Regions from separate parts of the Mesorhizobium sp. HAY1-8B genome, predicted to be linked through region 2. Evidence: riboswitches for the same ligand, from Rfam matches in the RefSeq annotation. Region 2 holds a riboswitch; each other region holds the start of a gene.
What was found. A riboswitch is a leader RNA that binds a small molecule or an ion and turns the genes downstream of it on or off. The one in region 2 is predicted to bind cobalamin.

Region 1 (3,200 bases), 3.8 Mb from region 2:
AAACCCAAGGTCATGGTCTGCCAGCATGTGATTGGTCAGCCACAGCGTCAAGCAGTCGACCAGCACCGGGTGGCTATCGGGCAAAGCCTCGAGCGCGCCGGCGAGGTCGAGCGGCGCATCCATAGTCGTCCAGCCCGCGCCGCGCCGCGCCCGATGCAGCGCTATGCGCTCGCGCATCTCGTCGTCATAGGCTTGCGCGGTGGCGATATAGGCCCATGGCGAGGGCAACGCCGTCGCCAGGGTTTCGGCGTGCGCGCTCTTTCCCGAGCGCGCGCCACCAATGATGAAGCTCAGCTTGCCGCGATCAGGCAAAGCTGTCGCGCAGGCTGGTCGCGGTGCCGGTGAAGCGTCCGCGCACCACGCCGACGACGGCGCCAAGCACCAGCCAGAACACCAGATTGGTCAGCGTCACCGCCACCACGAACTGGTGGTGCAGGCCTTCCGGGATCGGTGTCTCGAAGCTATCGGGCTGCGGCGCGCCGACGATGTGCGGCGCCACGATCAGCAGCACGGCAAGGATGGCAAGCGGCAACGACTTGCGGAACGCGATCAGGCCAAGCCCGATGGCGGTCGCGACCACCGTTGCCACCCACCAGATCTGGCGCTGCGTGAGGTCGGCCGCCGGCATGGCCGGCAGTTCCGGCGGCAGGCCGAGGCCGGGCGCCAGCGTGAAAACGGCAAAGCCGGCCAGGCCCCAGAACACGCCCTGGCGCCAATTGCCGATGCCTCCGGCGAATTCCGAAACAGCGACCAGGATCAGCGCGAAGCCGATGCCGGTAACGACGTTGGACACCACGTTGAAGGCAAAACGTTCGAAGCCGTCGGCAGGCGCCCAGCCCTCGTCCTCGGCCGGAACAGCCGCTGCGGCCGGAGCCGGGGTGGCAGCGCTCATGGCATTCGATGCCGCTGGCGCGGCGGAACTCATTGCGTTGCCGCTGGCGGCATCAGCCGGCGCCGTGGCATGGTCATGGCTATGGCCGCCTTCGGCCTGTTCGTAAACTTCCGCCTTGAGGATCAGCGGCACGGTGGCATAGGCCTGCATGCAGGCGAGAACGACGCCGGCCACGAGCCCTGCGATCGCCGCGATGAACACGACGTTGCGAAACAGATTCATGATGTCAGATCCTCGTCAGTGGCAGGGAAACGCCATCGAATGCCGGTTGTCATGACCGGCATTGTGGACCGCATCGATATGCGAGAAGCCGACGAAGCCGATGATGAAGGTGCCGAGCAGCGCGGCGAGCGCCAGCTGCATGAAGCGCGACTGCGAGGAAACGGAGGCGCCGAGAGAGACGGAAGCGGTAGTCATGTCTTGTCCTTTCACCCTCCACCCGAGGGCATCGAAGTCAGTTTCCTGTCGCCGGCAGGTCTCCTGGCTCACGGATCAGCGCCCTTCCCCACCTTCCCGAAGACAAATCTTCAGTGGCATATGGAGAGGACTACCGCACACAGTTGCGGGGGCAGCAACGGCATTGGGCAACAAGTCAGCCCGCACCGTATTCCCTCTTGGCTCCAAAATGGAACCGACGACATCGGCGACTATAGGCAGAATCATCGCCTCCGGCAAACCAAATTCCGCCGGTAACCAGCGCGATTACGCCATGCCGCCCACATCCGCCGTCATCGGCACCACAATTGACAATTATGCTGGCCGGGTGTCGGCTGCCTCTTCACAGGAAGCCAGCCATGCAGCCAATTGCCAGCGAGCGCCATCCCTATAACGGCCTGACCCAGGCCGAACCCACCCTGCCCTCATCGGCCTATTGGGATGCAGCGGCCTATCAACTGGACCTCGATGCCATCTGGTACAAGAACTGGCTGCTGGTCTGCCGCGAGGCCGATCTGGCCCAACCGCTGGCCTTTCGCCGATTCCGCATCGGCACGCAGGACATCATCGTGCTGCGCGACGACACCGGCGCGTTACGGGCCTTCCACAATACGTGCCGGCATCGCGGCTCCCAACTTTGCCAGGAGAGCGAGGGCCGGCTGAAGGCGCGGCTGATCACCTGCCCCTATCATGCCTGGTCTTATTCGCTGCGCGGCGACCTCGTGCGCGTGCCGTCGAAATCATTGCCGGACGGCTTCGACAAGGCCGACCATCCGCTCTATCGCGTCGCACTCTCGGTATGGCGCGGCTTCGTGTTCATCAATTTGCAGGAGGACGCGGCGGGCTCCGCGCAGGCATCCTTCGACCCGGCCTCCGGCAATCTCGGCAACTGGCCTCTGGAAACGCTGGTGGCAGGCCATGTGCTGCGCAAGGTGATGCACTGCAACTGGAAGATCTTTTGGGAGAACTTCAACGAGTGCCTGCATTGTCCGGGCGTCCACAAGGACCTGTCGCGGCTGGTGCCGATCTATGGCCGCGGCCTGATGAGCCGGCATGACGACCCCGAATGGACCCGCCACGCCGACAATGACGCGCCGGAGTTTTCCGGTGGTCTGCGGGCGGGCGCCGAAACCTGGTCGAGCGACGGCAAGACCCATGGGCCGGTCTTCTCGGGATTGACACCAGCCGAACGCGCCGCCGGCCAGACCTACGCCACCAGCCTGCCCTCGATGTTCATCGTCGGCCATGTCGACTATGTCAGGACCGTTCGGCTGGTGCCGCTCGGGCCGGAACAGACGGAACTTGTCTCCGAATGGCTGTTCGCGCCCGAGGCGCTGGCCGCGACCGACATCGACAACATCATCGCCTTCGGCACACAGGTGCTGGAGGAGGATGCGGCGATCTGCGAGGTCAACCAGAGAGGCCTGCGCTCGATGCGGCACGCCGCCGGCGTGCTGATGCCCGAGGAATATGAACTGCACCGCTTCCACAACTGGGTGCGCGAACACCACGCAACGCTTTCGCCGTGATCCTCACAGTGACTTCGGCAGATAGCGCCAGGTCACGAAGCCGCACGCCGCCGCCAGCAGGCCGAGCGTGACGAACACCGAACCCAGCCCGAAGAAAGCCAGCACCACTGAATAGACCAGAGGCGGCGTCAGTTCGGAAAAATCGAGATAGGTGCGGTAGACCGCAGCCATCTGCGGCCGTTCATAAGATCGTACCGAACGCATGAAGGCGGTCGAACCCAAGGCGTCGAGCGCGATGGTGAAGAAGGCGCCGCACAAGAGGAAGGCGCCGGTGAGCAGCGGCACGCTCTCGCCCACCGCGCCTGCCGCCATGAGCGTTGCCGACATGGCGAAATAGGCAAAGG
Region 2 (3,200 bases):
AGAGATTGCGGTCGGCACCCTGAACAGGTGTCTGGGCAGCCGGTTCCGACTTCTTGATCGAAGCGGTGTAAGAGCTGTCGGTCGAAGTAACAGCGGGCTGGTTGGCGCCATTGGAGCCATAGTTGTCGCTGCCGGCGAAGGCGCTGCCGGAGATAGCCAGAACGGCGGCGGCAGCAAGGATGATCTTCTTCATTTCAAGTCTCCTGAATTCTTCGAGTTCCGCCAAGGCGGCGAGCCGAGCCCACCGCCTGCTGGAAATCGACTGTTAGTTGTTGCCGAAGAGGTTGCGATCGGCACCCGTGACAGGCGCCTGAGCAGCCGGCTCCGACTTCTTGGTCGAAGCGGTATACGAACCGTCGACGGCAGCAGTGGCTGCAGGTGCATTCGAACCATAATGATCGCTACCAGCGAAGGCGCTGCCGGAAATGGCCAGAAGGGCGGCGGCAGTGAGAACAATCTTTTTCATTTTTGGTACTCCAGTATTTTTCCGTCCGTCTAGCGGCGTGTCTTGGGATTAAAATCGCGTCGTTCGGACAGCCCCGATGTGGGAAAGCCAGGTGGCCGTTTCCAATCACGAAGTTGTTCCGTGTGGACCAAGAGTCCACCACTTGAAATTGTACCAAAGCCTTCCGGATCAAACATTTTTCTTTTTGATATCAATCGATTAGATAAAATCAGCAACGCGATCACCTGATGTATCGCAGGCCCAGCGTTCACACCATGCTGTACGCACCGTCAACAGAAACGAACCGTTCGGTTCGATTTTAGAATCTGCTAATAGTCACTTTTCGAAACCGTTAACCTTTCTTGCTTCGATTCCGGGGCGATTTCGATAGCCGGCACCGTCTCCACCGAGACACGTTTCGTGGCCGTTGTTCCCGGCCCGCCCGCTGCGCAAGCGTGTCGCGCCACATGGATGCGATGTCGCTTTCATGCCGATGTGGCATGCGCTGTCGTGATTAGATCATGACCATCTCAGGTGCCGCTTCGTGACGACGGGGCGGAGAATTGGGAAGCCGGTCAAAGTCCGGCGCTGCCCCCGCAACGGTGGTGGAGTTCAAGTCGCAACGGGAGACCACTGGGCGAAAGCCTGGGAAGGTGTAGCGACCGTCCGAAAGGACACTCCAGAGCCCGGAAACCAGCCCGAGATTTTTGAACTCGACTGATCGCGGTGGGCGGTCAAGAGGTGGATAGTGCATGACCGGCGCTTCGCCGGGACTGCATCCGATCCTTCCTCCATCACCACCATAGTCAGTCCTTAAACACGAGGACAGGACATGGATGTGCGCAACGATATGCTGAGGCTCCTGGACAGCCGCAGAGAGGGTTTCTCGCTCGAACAGCCCTTCTACACCGACCCGGACTATTTCAAGCTCGACATGGAGCTGATCTGGTACCGCGACTGGCTTTTCATCGGCCATGATTGCGAATTGCCCAAGCCCGGCAGCTTCATCACCGTACAGGTCGGCGACTACCCGGTCGTGCTGGTGCGCGATCAGCAGGGCAAGATCAACGCCTTCCACAATTCCTGCCGCCATCGCGGAAGCCGGGTCTGCAACACGGACAAGGGCACGGCCGCCAAACTTGTCTGTCCCTATCACCAGTGGACCTATGAGCTCGACGGTCGCCTGCTGTTTGCCCGCCAGATGGCCGACGGTTTCGACAAGAGCCAGTTCGGGCTGAAGCCGGTCGCCTGCGAAAGCGTTGCCGGCTACATCTTCATCTGCCTGGCGAAGGAGCCAGCCGACTTCGCGCCGATGCGGGCGATGATCGAACCCTATCTCAAGCCGCATCGGCTCAGCGAGGCAAAGATCGCCTTCGAGAGCACCATCGTCGAAAAGGGCAATTGGAAGCTCGTCTGGGAAAACAACCGAGAGTGCTATCACTGCGCGGGCAATCATCCGGAGCTGTGCAAAACCTTCCCGGAAGCACCGACCGTGACCGGCGTGCAAGGCGCCGACAGCGATCCGGAGATGCTGGCGCACTGGGCCAAATGCGAAGCGGCCGGCCTGCCGAGCAAGTTCCGTATCGACCCGGCGGGGCAATACCGAGCCACGCGGGCGCCGCTGCTGCGCGATGCGGTCAGCTACACGATGAACGGCAAGCGGGCGGTGAAGAAGAACCTCTCCGACAGCGTCTCGGCCGACCGTATCGGCACATTGATGCACTATCACTACCCGACGACCTGGAACCATATCCTCATCGACCATGCCGTCACCTTTCGCGTGCTGCCGATCAGCGCCACCGAAACCGCCGTGACGACCAAGTGGCTGGTGCACAAGGATGCGGTCGAGGGCGTCGACTACGATCTTGCCGAGCTCACCCATGTGTGGACCGAGACCAACGATCAGGACCGCCGCATCGTCGAGGAAAACGCCCTCGGCATCCTGTCGCCGGCCTATGAGCCCGGCCCCTATTCGGAGCTGCATGAGGGCGGCGTGATCCAGTTCGTCGACTGGTACGCCCGCTTCATCGGCCCGCGCCTCGCCGAAGGCGGCCGGCCGGCGCTGCGCAGCGTCGCCTGAGAGGTTGAGGGATGAATGCGATGACCGACCTTGGCCTCTATCGCCATCTCGATCAGATGGCGCCCTGGAACGACAGGCTGCAGGTGCTGGAAGTGATCGGCGTCAGCGACGAGGCGCCTGACGTCAAGACCTTCACGTTCCGATCCGACAACCAGACCTGGTTCCGCTACAAGCCGGGCCAGTTCGTGACGCTGGAGCTACCTGTACCGGACGGGCCGCTGATGCGCACCTATACGCTGTCCTCCTCTCCGTCGCGGCCCTTCTCTATCGCGGTCACGGTGAAGGCGCAGGCCGGCAGCATCGGCACGCGATGGATGTTCGATCACCTGACACCCGGTTCGCACGTCAAGGCCTATGGGCCGAGCGGCGACTTTTCGCTGCACAGCCATCCGGCGGCCAAATACCTGTTCATCTCGGCCGGGTCCGGCGTGACGCCGATGATGTCGATGCTGCGCTGGCTGAACGACTGCGCGCCATGGACCGATGTCGGCTTCGTCAATTGCGCGCGTCGCGCCGAAGAGATCATTTTCCGCAAGGAGCTTGAGCTGCTCGGCGGTCATATGCCAGGCCTGTCGCTGGGCTTCATGATCGAGGAGCGGTCAAGCCGCGAGGGCTGGTATGGCCATATGGGCCGTATCGACGCCATCCGGCTGCCATTGCTGGCGCCCGATTTCC
Region 3 (3,200 bases), 2.3 Mb from region 2:
GAGATGTCGATGACGATTCACCATCAGCCCAGCAACGAAGCGCCCAACAAGGACCTGATCGATGCGGTGCGGGCTTTCAACCGCTTCTACACCCGCCAGATCGGGCTGCTCGACGAAGGGCTGCTGAAAAGCGCCTTCTCCCTGACCGAGGCGCGTGTGCTCTACGAACTGGCGCACCGCGACGGTCTGACCGCGACCGACCTCGGGCGCGACCTCGGTCTCGATGCCGGCTATGTCAGCCGTCTGCTGAAGAAGTTCGAGCGCCTTCACCTTATCTCCAGGTCAACGCTGGTTTCGGACGCCAGGCAATCGTCGATTGCGCTGACGACGGCGGGAAGGAATGCCTTCGCGCCGCTGAACAAGGATTCGCACGACCAGGTCGCGACCCTTCTCGATAGGCTACCTGCGTCGGAGCAGGACCGGCTGGTGAAATCCATGCGGACGGTCCAGGCTTTGCTGGGTGAAAGCGATGAGCCAAGGATCCCTTATCTGTTACGACCGCTGCAGGTCGGCGACATCGGCTGGATCACCCGCCGGCAAGGGATGCTCTACGCGCAGGACTATGGCTGGGACGAAACCTATGAGGCGCTGGTTGCCGAAATCCTCGCGGCATTCGTCAAATCCTTCGACCCGAAATGGGAACGAAGCTGGATCGCCGAGCGCGATGGCGAGGTCGTCGGCTCGGTCTTCGTCGTGCGCAAATCGGATCAGGTGGCGAAGCTGCGCCTGCTTTATGTCGAACCTTCGGCGCGTGGCCTCGGCATCGGTAGGCGGCTGGTCGAGGAATGCATCGGCTTTGCCCGTGCGAAGGGCTACAAGACGCTGACCTTGTGGACCAACGATATCCTGATCGCCGCCCGGCACATCTACCAGGCGGTCGGCTTCAAACTGACCGAGGAAGAACCGCACCACTCCTTCGGCAAGGATCTGGTTGGCCAGACCTGGGACTTGGAATTGTGATCTCCGCCAAGCCTTGACGGGTATCCAGATCTCCAGCCCGCCATTGCCGTTGTTCGGATCGAACTCCGGACCGTAGCGCTCGAATTCGGGCGCGTCCGCTATCTCGTGCCCGGAGGCCGGCAGCCATTTGTTCCAGATTGTATTGACGGTGCGGCGGATGGTCGAGATGTGCTCGCGATGCGCGAACACCGCATATTTCCGGGCTGGTATCCGCACCCGGCAGAGTTCCCTTGGAAGGTCGGAAAAATCGGTGATCTCGACACCGGCGACGTAGTCGAAATTGCCGGCGTCGTCGCCGTTGACGCAGACGCCGTAGGCGACGTCCAGGAGCGAGACTGGCTCGATGTCTTCTTTCGGCAGAAAGCCTCACTTGACTTCGCCGAGCGGCACGATTTAAATCGTAATGTAATTACATTACGTCCGCAATTTCAGCGCCGCCGCGGGATCGACAATGCATCGAGAAATCCGTTGCGAAGCAAATTGGGGAAAACTACGATCGAGTGGTGATGGTCCCCGAGTCGAAAGGCAAGGGGTGAAAAGGGAACACGGTGAGATCCTAAAAAGGTCGAAGCCGTGGCTGCCCCCGCAACTGTAAGCGGTGAGCAAGATCCGAAATGCCACTGGCCGGCAAGGCTGGGAAGGCAGGATTGAGCAAGGACCCGCGAGCCAGGAGACCTGCCATCACTGAGTTGACCGGACGGGGTGTGCCGGGAGGAAACGTGGACGTCGGTCTTGTCGGCCGGCTCGCCAACATCCTTCCGTCGCCAGTTTTGGAAAGTGACGGAAGTTGGACGGCGCTATCGATCACCACATCATCGTGTGCACGCTTTGCCGTGACGTTCCGACCGGCATCAGGTCGGGCGAAAGCCTGTGCGCCGATTTGCGCTCCCGGCTCTCGGCCCATGATGAACCCGCCGTGTCGCATGGCTTCACGGTCGAAGGCGTCGAATGCATGGCGGGCTGCGCACGGCCGCTGACGGTAGCCTTCCAGGCGCCGGGCAAGGCTACCTATCTCTTCGGCTCCGTCGATGCCGAGGCCGACGCCGGTGATCTCGTGCGATTTGCCAGGCTCTACGCCTCGCTCGCCGACGGCTGGTGCAATTCCGGAGAACGTCCGTCGCGACTGGCCGGCAAGACGCTGGCCCGCATCCCGGCGCGGGGCAAGCTGGCGGGTGATAGCCGATGACAATGCCACTCCTCGAGGCGCGCGACCTGGGTGCTGTGGCGAATGGCCGGAATCTGGTCCATGCGGTCAGCCTCTCTATCGCCACCGGCGATCGTCTCGCCATCATCGGCCCCAATGGTGCCGGCAAGACGACGCTGCTGCGCATGCTGTCGGGCATGCTCAGGCCAAGTTCGGGCGAGGTGAAGCTTGGCGGGCGACGGCTGGACAGGATCTCGACGGCCGAGCGGGCCCTGCACATGGCCGTCGTCGGCCAGACCGACCAGCCGGATCCGCGGCTGGCGGTGATCGACTATGTCGAACTTGGCCGCGTTCCGCATGCCGGCCTGAGGCGCAGGAGCGAGGAGCGCGACATTGTCGTCGACGCCCTGCGCCGGACCGGCCTTTTGCCGCTGCTCGGCCGCACCATTGGCTCGCTGTCTGGAGGGGAGCGCCAACGCGCCCAGCTGGCGCGCGCCATCGCACAGCAACCAAAGGTGTTGTTCCTCGACGAGCCGACCAACCATCTTGACCCGCGTGCTCGCGGCGAGCTTCTCGAACTCGTCGCCGGCTTCGGCATGACGGTGATCGCGGTGCTGCATGACCTGGCCCTGGTGGCGCCTTTCGCCACCAGGGTCGCGGTGATGAACGAAGCCCGGCTGCACGCGTTGGCCGCACCGCGCGAAGCGCTGACGCAACAGCTGATCCGCGAGATTTTCGGCGTCGACGTGTTTCGCCTGCGCCACCCTACCGAGGACCGTGAACTGACGGTGTTCGATGTTCCGAACCGCGCCGCGCCACCATCCTGATCGAACCATCCCTCATCAACGCTGTTCAACCAAGGAGCAAAATCCGTGAAACGTCTCGCCTTGTCGCTCGTCTTTTCCTTGCTGGCCTCTACCGCCTTCGCTTTCCCCGTCACCGTCGACAGTTGCGGCAAGCCGCTGACCTTCGACGCGCCGCCCAAGCGCGCCGTCATCCATGACCTCAACATGGCCGAGATGGCCTTCGCGCTGAAGCTGCAGCCGTCGATCGTCGGCCTGACCGGCATCACCGGATGGTACAAGGTCGGCCCCGA
Region 4 (3,200 bases), 3.8 Mb from region 2:
GCACGTTTTCCTGTTCGGCGGCGGCCGCGACGCGCTTTGCCAACTCGTCCGGATTGGCGATCGAGGGGATGTCGACGATGAAGGTATCGAAGTCGTCATGCTCGTGGTCGAACGCGCCGTCATGATGCGACTTGCGGTTCTCGATATCGTCCTCGACAGCGAGACCGAGGCCGAGCAGCACCGAGGGGTCGACCTTGCCATGCGAGGTCGGCACGATCTTCACGGCGCGGGCGGAATGTTCGTTGATGATGGCGTTGGCTCGGGCCGAACCGGCGGTGTCCATCAGGTCGCTCTTCGACAGGATGATCAGATCCGCGCAAGCGATCTGATCCTCGAACACTTCCTCGACCGGGTCGTCATGGTCGAGGCTCTCATCCCCGGCGCGCTGCGCCTGCAAGGCGTCCATGTCGTTGGCGACGCGGCCTTCGGCCAATGCGGGGCCGTCGACCACGGCGATGACGCCGTCGACCGTCACGCGGCTCTTCACCGTCGGCCACTGGAACGCCTGGACCAGCGGCTTGGGCAGAGCGAGGCCCGAGGTTTCGATCAGGATGTGGTCGACCTTCGGCGTCAGCGACAGGATCTGGTCCAGCGCTGGCACGAAATCGTCTGCCACGGTGCAGCAGATGCAGCCATTGGCCAGTTCGACGATGTTCTCCTCCGGGCAGGTGTCGATGCCGCAGCCCTTCAAAATCTCGCCGTCGATGCCGATGTCGCCGAACTCGTTGACGATGATGGCAATACGCTTGCCGCCGGCGTTTTCCAGGAGATGGCGGACCAGCGTCGTCTTGCCGGCGCCGAGGAAGCCGGTGACGACGGTGCAGGGGACACGGGAGAGATTGCCGGTCGAATTTGGGGCGCTCATGATCAATCCTTCAACAGGTCGAGGGGAGGAATGCGGGCCACGAGGCCGCGCTTGAGGGAATCGGGCCGGCCACGCCATGGAATGAGGCCGTCCGTCGAGGTGGCGAAGAGCTTGGCGCCGGTGACGAGGTCGGCGCCGCTGGCCGCGGTCAGGTCGCCGAAGACATAGCTCCAGCAGCCGTCGCGCAGGATGGCGGCGCTCAGCCGGCGCTTGCAATTGCCGAGGCATTCGACCGTGCGGACGCGGATGTCGTCGCCCGCCGCGGCACGGCGCGTGTCCTCAGCCAGCAGTGCGCCGGCGCGGGGATGCGCGTCCGAGCCGGTCTCGTCGCGACAGGAGGCGCAGACGATGATGGTGACGCCGGCCAAGGCTTCGCCGTCGGCGGACGAATTGTCCGCTGTGCCAGCCGAAAAACTGCCGTTCTGGTCCAAAAAGCCGGGCTCCTTGCCCGGAAACCCGCCGGGCGATCGGATTCTTTTGTCGCAGACGGCAGGTCTCCTGGCTCGCGGATCATCGCCTTGGGTGCCGCCTTCCCGGGAATTCCCAGTGGCTTTCGGCCTTGGCTCTTCGCTTACAGTTGCGGGGACAGCCGCGGATTTGAGATTTTTCACCTCGCACCGCATTCCCTCTTAGCCCCTGCCGTTGCGGGCAGGGGACCGTCTGGACGGGATTTAGGCTTTTGCAGGCAGCGGTGTCAACGCGGGCTTACGACACGGCGATGTCGGCCAGCGCCGGGCCCAGATCGCCTGCCGGCGTCACGTCCATGCGTTCAAGGCCAAGCCAGCCCTGCATCTGCTTCAATTCCTCGAAGAGCTGCGCGGCGGTTTCAGGCGGGGCGCCGGGCTCGGGGTAGGCGGCATGGACGCGCAGGACGCTGGCCGGCCGGTCTGCCTTGAGGTCGACGCGCGCCACGATCTTGTCGCCGAGCAGGAAGGGGAGGACGTAGTAGCCGTATTGGCGCTTTTCAGCCGGCGTGTAGATCTCGATGCGGTAGTGGAAATCGAACAGCCGCTCAGAGCGCGAGCGCTCGAAGACGACCGGGTCGAACGGCGCCAACAGCGCGCGGGCCTCGATTTTCCGGGGCAGGCGCGCGTCCTTGTGAAGGTAGGCCGGCTTGTCCCAGCCTTCGACGCGCACCGGCAGCAACTCGCCCAACTCGACCAGTTCCTCCAGCCGGCCTTTCATATCGGCCGGCGACAGCCGGAAATAGTCGCGCAGGTCGCCCGATGTCGCCACGCCATGGGCGCGGGCCGAGATGCGCAGCAATTCGCGATGCGCGTCCTCGGCCGGGGGCGCCGGCAGATCGAGGATCGCCTGCGGCAGCACCCGCTCTGGCAAATCGTAGAAGCGCTCGAAGCCGCGGCGGTGCGCCGTGGTGATGCGCCCGGCCCAGAACAGCCATTCGAAGGCGTGCTTGGCATGGCTCCAGCCCCACCAGCCGCCCGAACCTTTCTGGCCTTCGAGCGCCGACGCGGCGATCGGGCCGAGCTCGACGACCGCGCGGTAAATGTCTTCTATATAGGCGGCGTGTTCGCGACCCCATTTGGCCAGCCCCAGATACATTTCATCGCCTTGCTCGGCGCGCTGCATGCGCCAGCGCATCAGCGGGTAGGTCTCGACCGGCAGGAACGAAGCCTCATGCGCCCAGTATTCGAAGACAGTGCGCTTGCGAGTCACGGCGGCATTGTCGAGCAAAGCGAACGGGTAGGGACCCAGGCGCGAATAGAGCGGCATGTAATGAGCACGCACCACCGCGCTGACGGAATCGATCTGCAGCAGGCCGGTACGGGAAAGCACACGGGCGAAATGGCGGCGGTCGGGTGTGCCATTTGGGCGCGGATCGAGGAACCCTTGAGCGGCGAGTGCAATGCGGCGGGCGGCGGCGAGCGAGATTTTTTCCTTCATGCAGGCATCACTCTGAGGGGCTTCGGCTGTGGGTCGGGTCTTTGTCTGGGCAGGTTCTTGTCGCAAAATCGGGTCCGCTTTTGCGGAACCTGCATGGTGATTCCAACCCATGCTAGCAGGGTTTTGGCGGCAACCATGTCAGGAGAGAAAAGTGGAGTAAAAGACGAAGGAAATCAAACAGGAGCGGATCGGACCAGTTTCTCCGGATATGCCGTCCAGGTCGGCGTTTTGAACAAGGTTTGACTTGCTTCGCTGGAAGTGCTGCGCTAACCCTCGCCGCGTTGCAGCATAGGCCCCTTAAAACGGTTCAGCGGTTAAACTGTCACGCTTCCGCATTAAGGTCCGGTGCTGTAATCAAAGTGGATTGGCGCCAACGGAAAACCGCTGCATGAACGCACTTCTCAGTTCGTACCTGCCCATCGTCCTGTTC

Region 1: another riboswitch for cobalamin. It lies ahead of AC1VON_RS24590 (CbtB domain-containing protein); the one in region 2 lies ahead of AC1VON_RS06750 (aromatic ring-hydroxylating oxygenase subunit alpha).
Region 3: another riboswitch for cobalamin. It lies ahead of AC1VON_RS17350 (DUF1636 family protein); the one in region 2 lies ahead of AC1VON_RS06750 (aromatic ring-hydroxylating oxygenase subunit alpha).
Region 4: another riboswitch for cobalamin. It lies ahead of AC1VON_RS24810 (DUF1636 family protein); the one in region 2 lies ahead of AC1VON_RS06750 (aromatic ring-hydroxylating oxygenase subunit alpha).

What each region holds. Positions count from the first base shown of each region.
Region 1 covers NZ_CP200321.1:5,127,206-5,130,405, forward strand. Annotated here, with positions in the region: gene cobU (bifunctional adenosylcobinamide kinase/adenosylcobinamide-phosphate guanylyltransferase) at 1-312, opposite strand, end outside; gene AC1VON_RS24585 (CbtA family protein) at 305-1,114, opposite strand; gene AC1VON_RS24590 (CbtB domain-containing protein) at 1,130-1,309, opposite strand; cobalamin riboswitch at 1,346-1,543, opposite strand; gene AC1VON_RS24595 (aromatic ring-hydroxylating oxygenase subunit alpha) at 1,687-2,856, shown strand; gene AC1VON_RS24600 (MFS transporter) at 2,860-3,200, opposite strand, start outside.
Region 2 covers NZ_CP200321.1:1,351,334-1,354,533, reverse strand. Annotated here, with positions in the region: gene AC1VON_RS06760 (DUF680 domain-containing protein) at 1-193, opposite strand, end outside; gene AC1VON_RS06755 (DUF680 domain-containing protein) at 266-466, opposite strand; cobalamin riboswitch at 961-1,161, shown strand; gene AC1VON_RS06750 (aromatic ring-hydroxylating oxygenase subunit alpha) at 1,278-2,525, shown strand; gene AC1VON_RS06745 (FAD-binding oxidoreductase) at 2,546-3,200, shown strand, end outside.
Region 3 covers NZ_CP200321.1:3,684,899-3,688,098, forward strand. Annotated here, with positions in the region: gene AC1VON_RS17340 (bifunctional helix-turn-helix transcriptional regulator/GNAT family N-acetyltransferase) at 10-960, shown strand; partial or broken gene AC1VON_RS17345 (GyrI-like domain-containing protein) at 973-1,284, opposite strand; cobalamin riboswitch at 1,451-1,657, shown strand; gene AC1VON_RS17350 (DUF1636 family protein) at 1,748-2,146, shown strand; gene AC1VON_RS17355 (ABC transporter ATP-binding protein) at 2,143-2,931, shown strand; gene AC1VON_RS17360 (ABC transporter substrate-binding protein) at 2,977-3,200, shown strand, end outside.
Region 4 covers NZ_CP200321.1:5,170,269-5,173,468, reverse strand. Annotated here, with positions in the region: gene cobW (cobalamin biosynthesis protein CobW) at 1-865, opposite strand, end outside; gene AC1VON_RS24810 (DUF1636 family protein) at 868-1,296, opposite strand; cobalamin riboswitch at 1,337-1,541, opposite strand; gene AC1VON_RS24805 (winged helix-turn-helix domain-containing protein) at 1,571-2,770, opposite strand; gene AC1VON_RS24800 (NADH-quinone oxidoreductase subunit A) at 3,159-3,200, shown strand, end outside.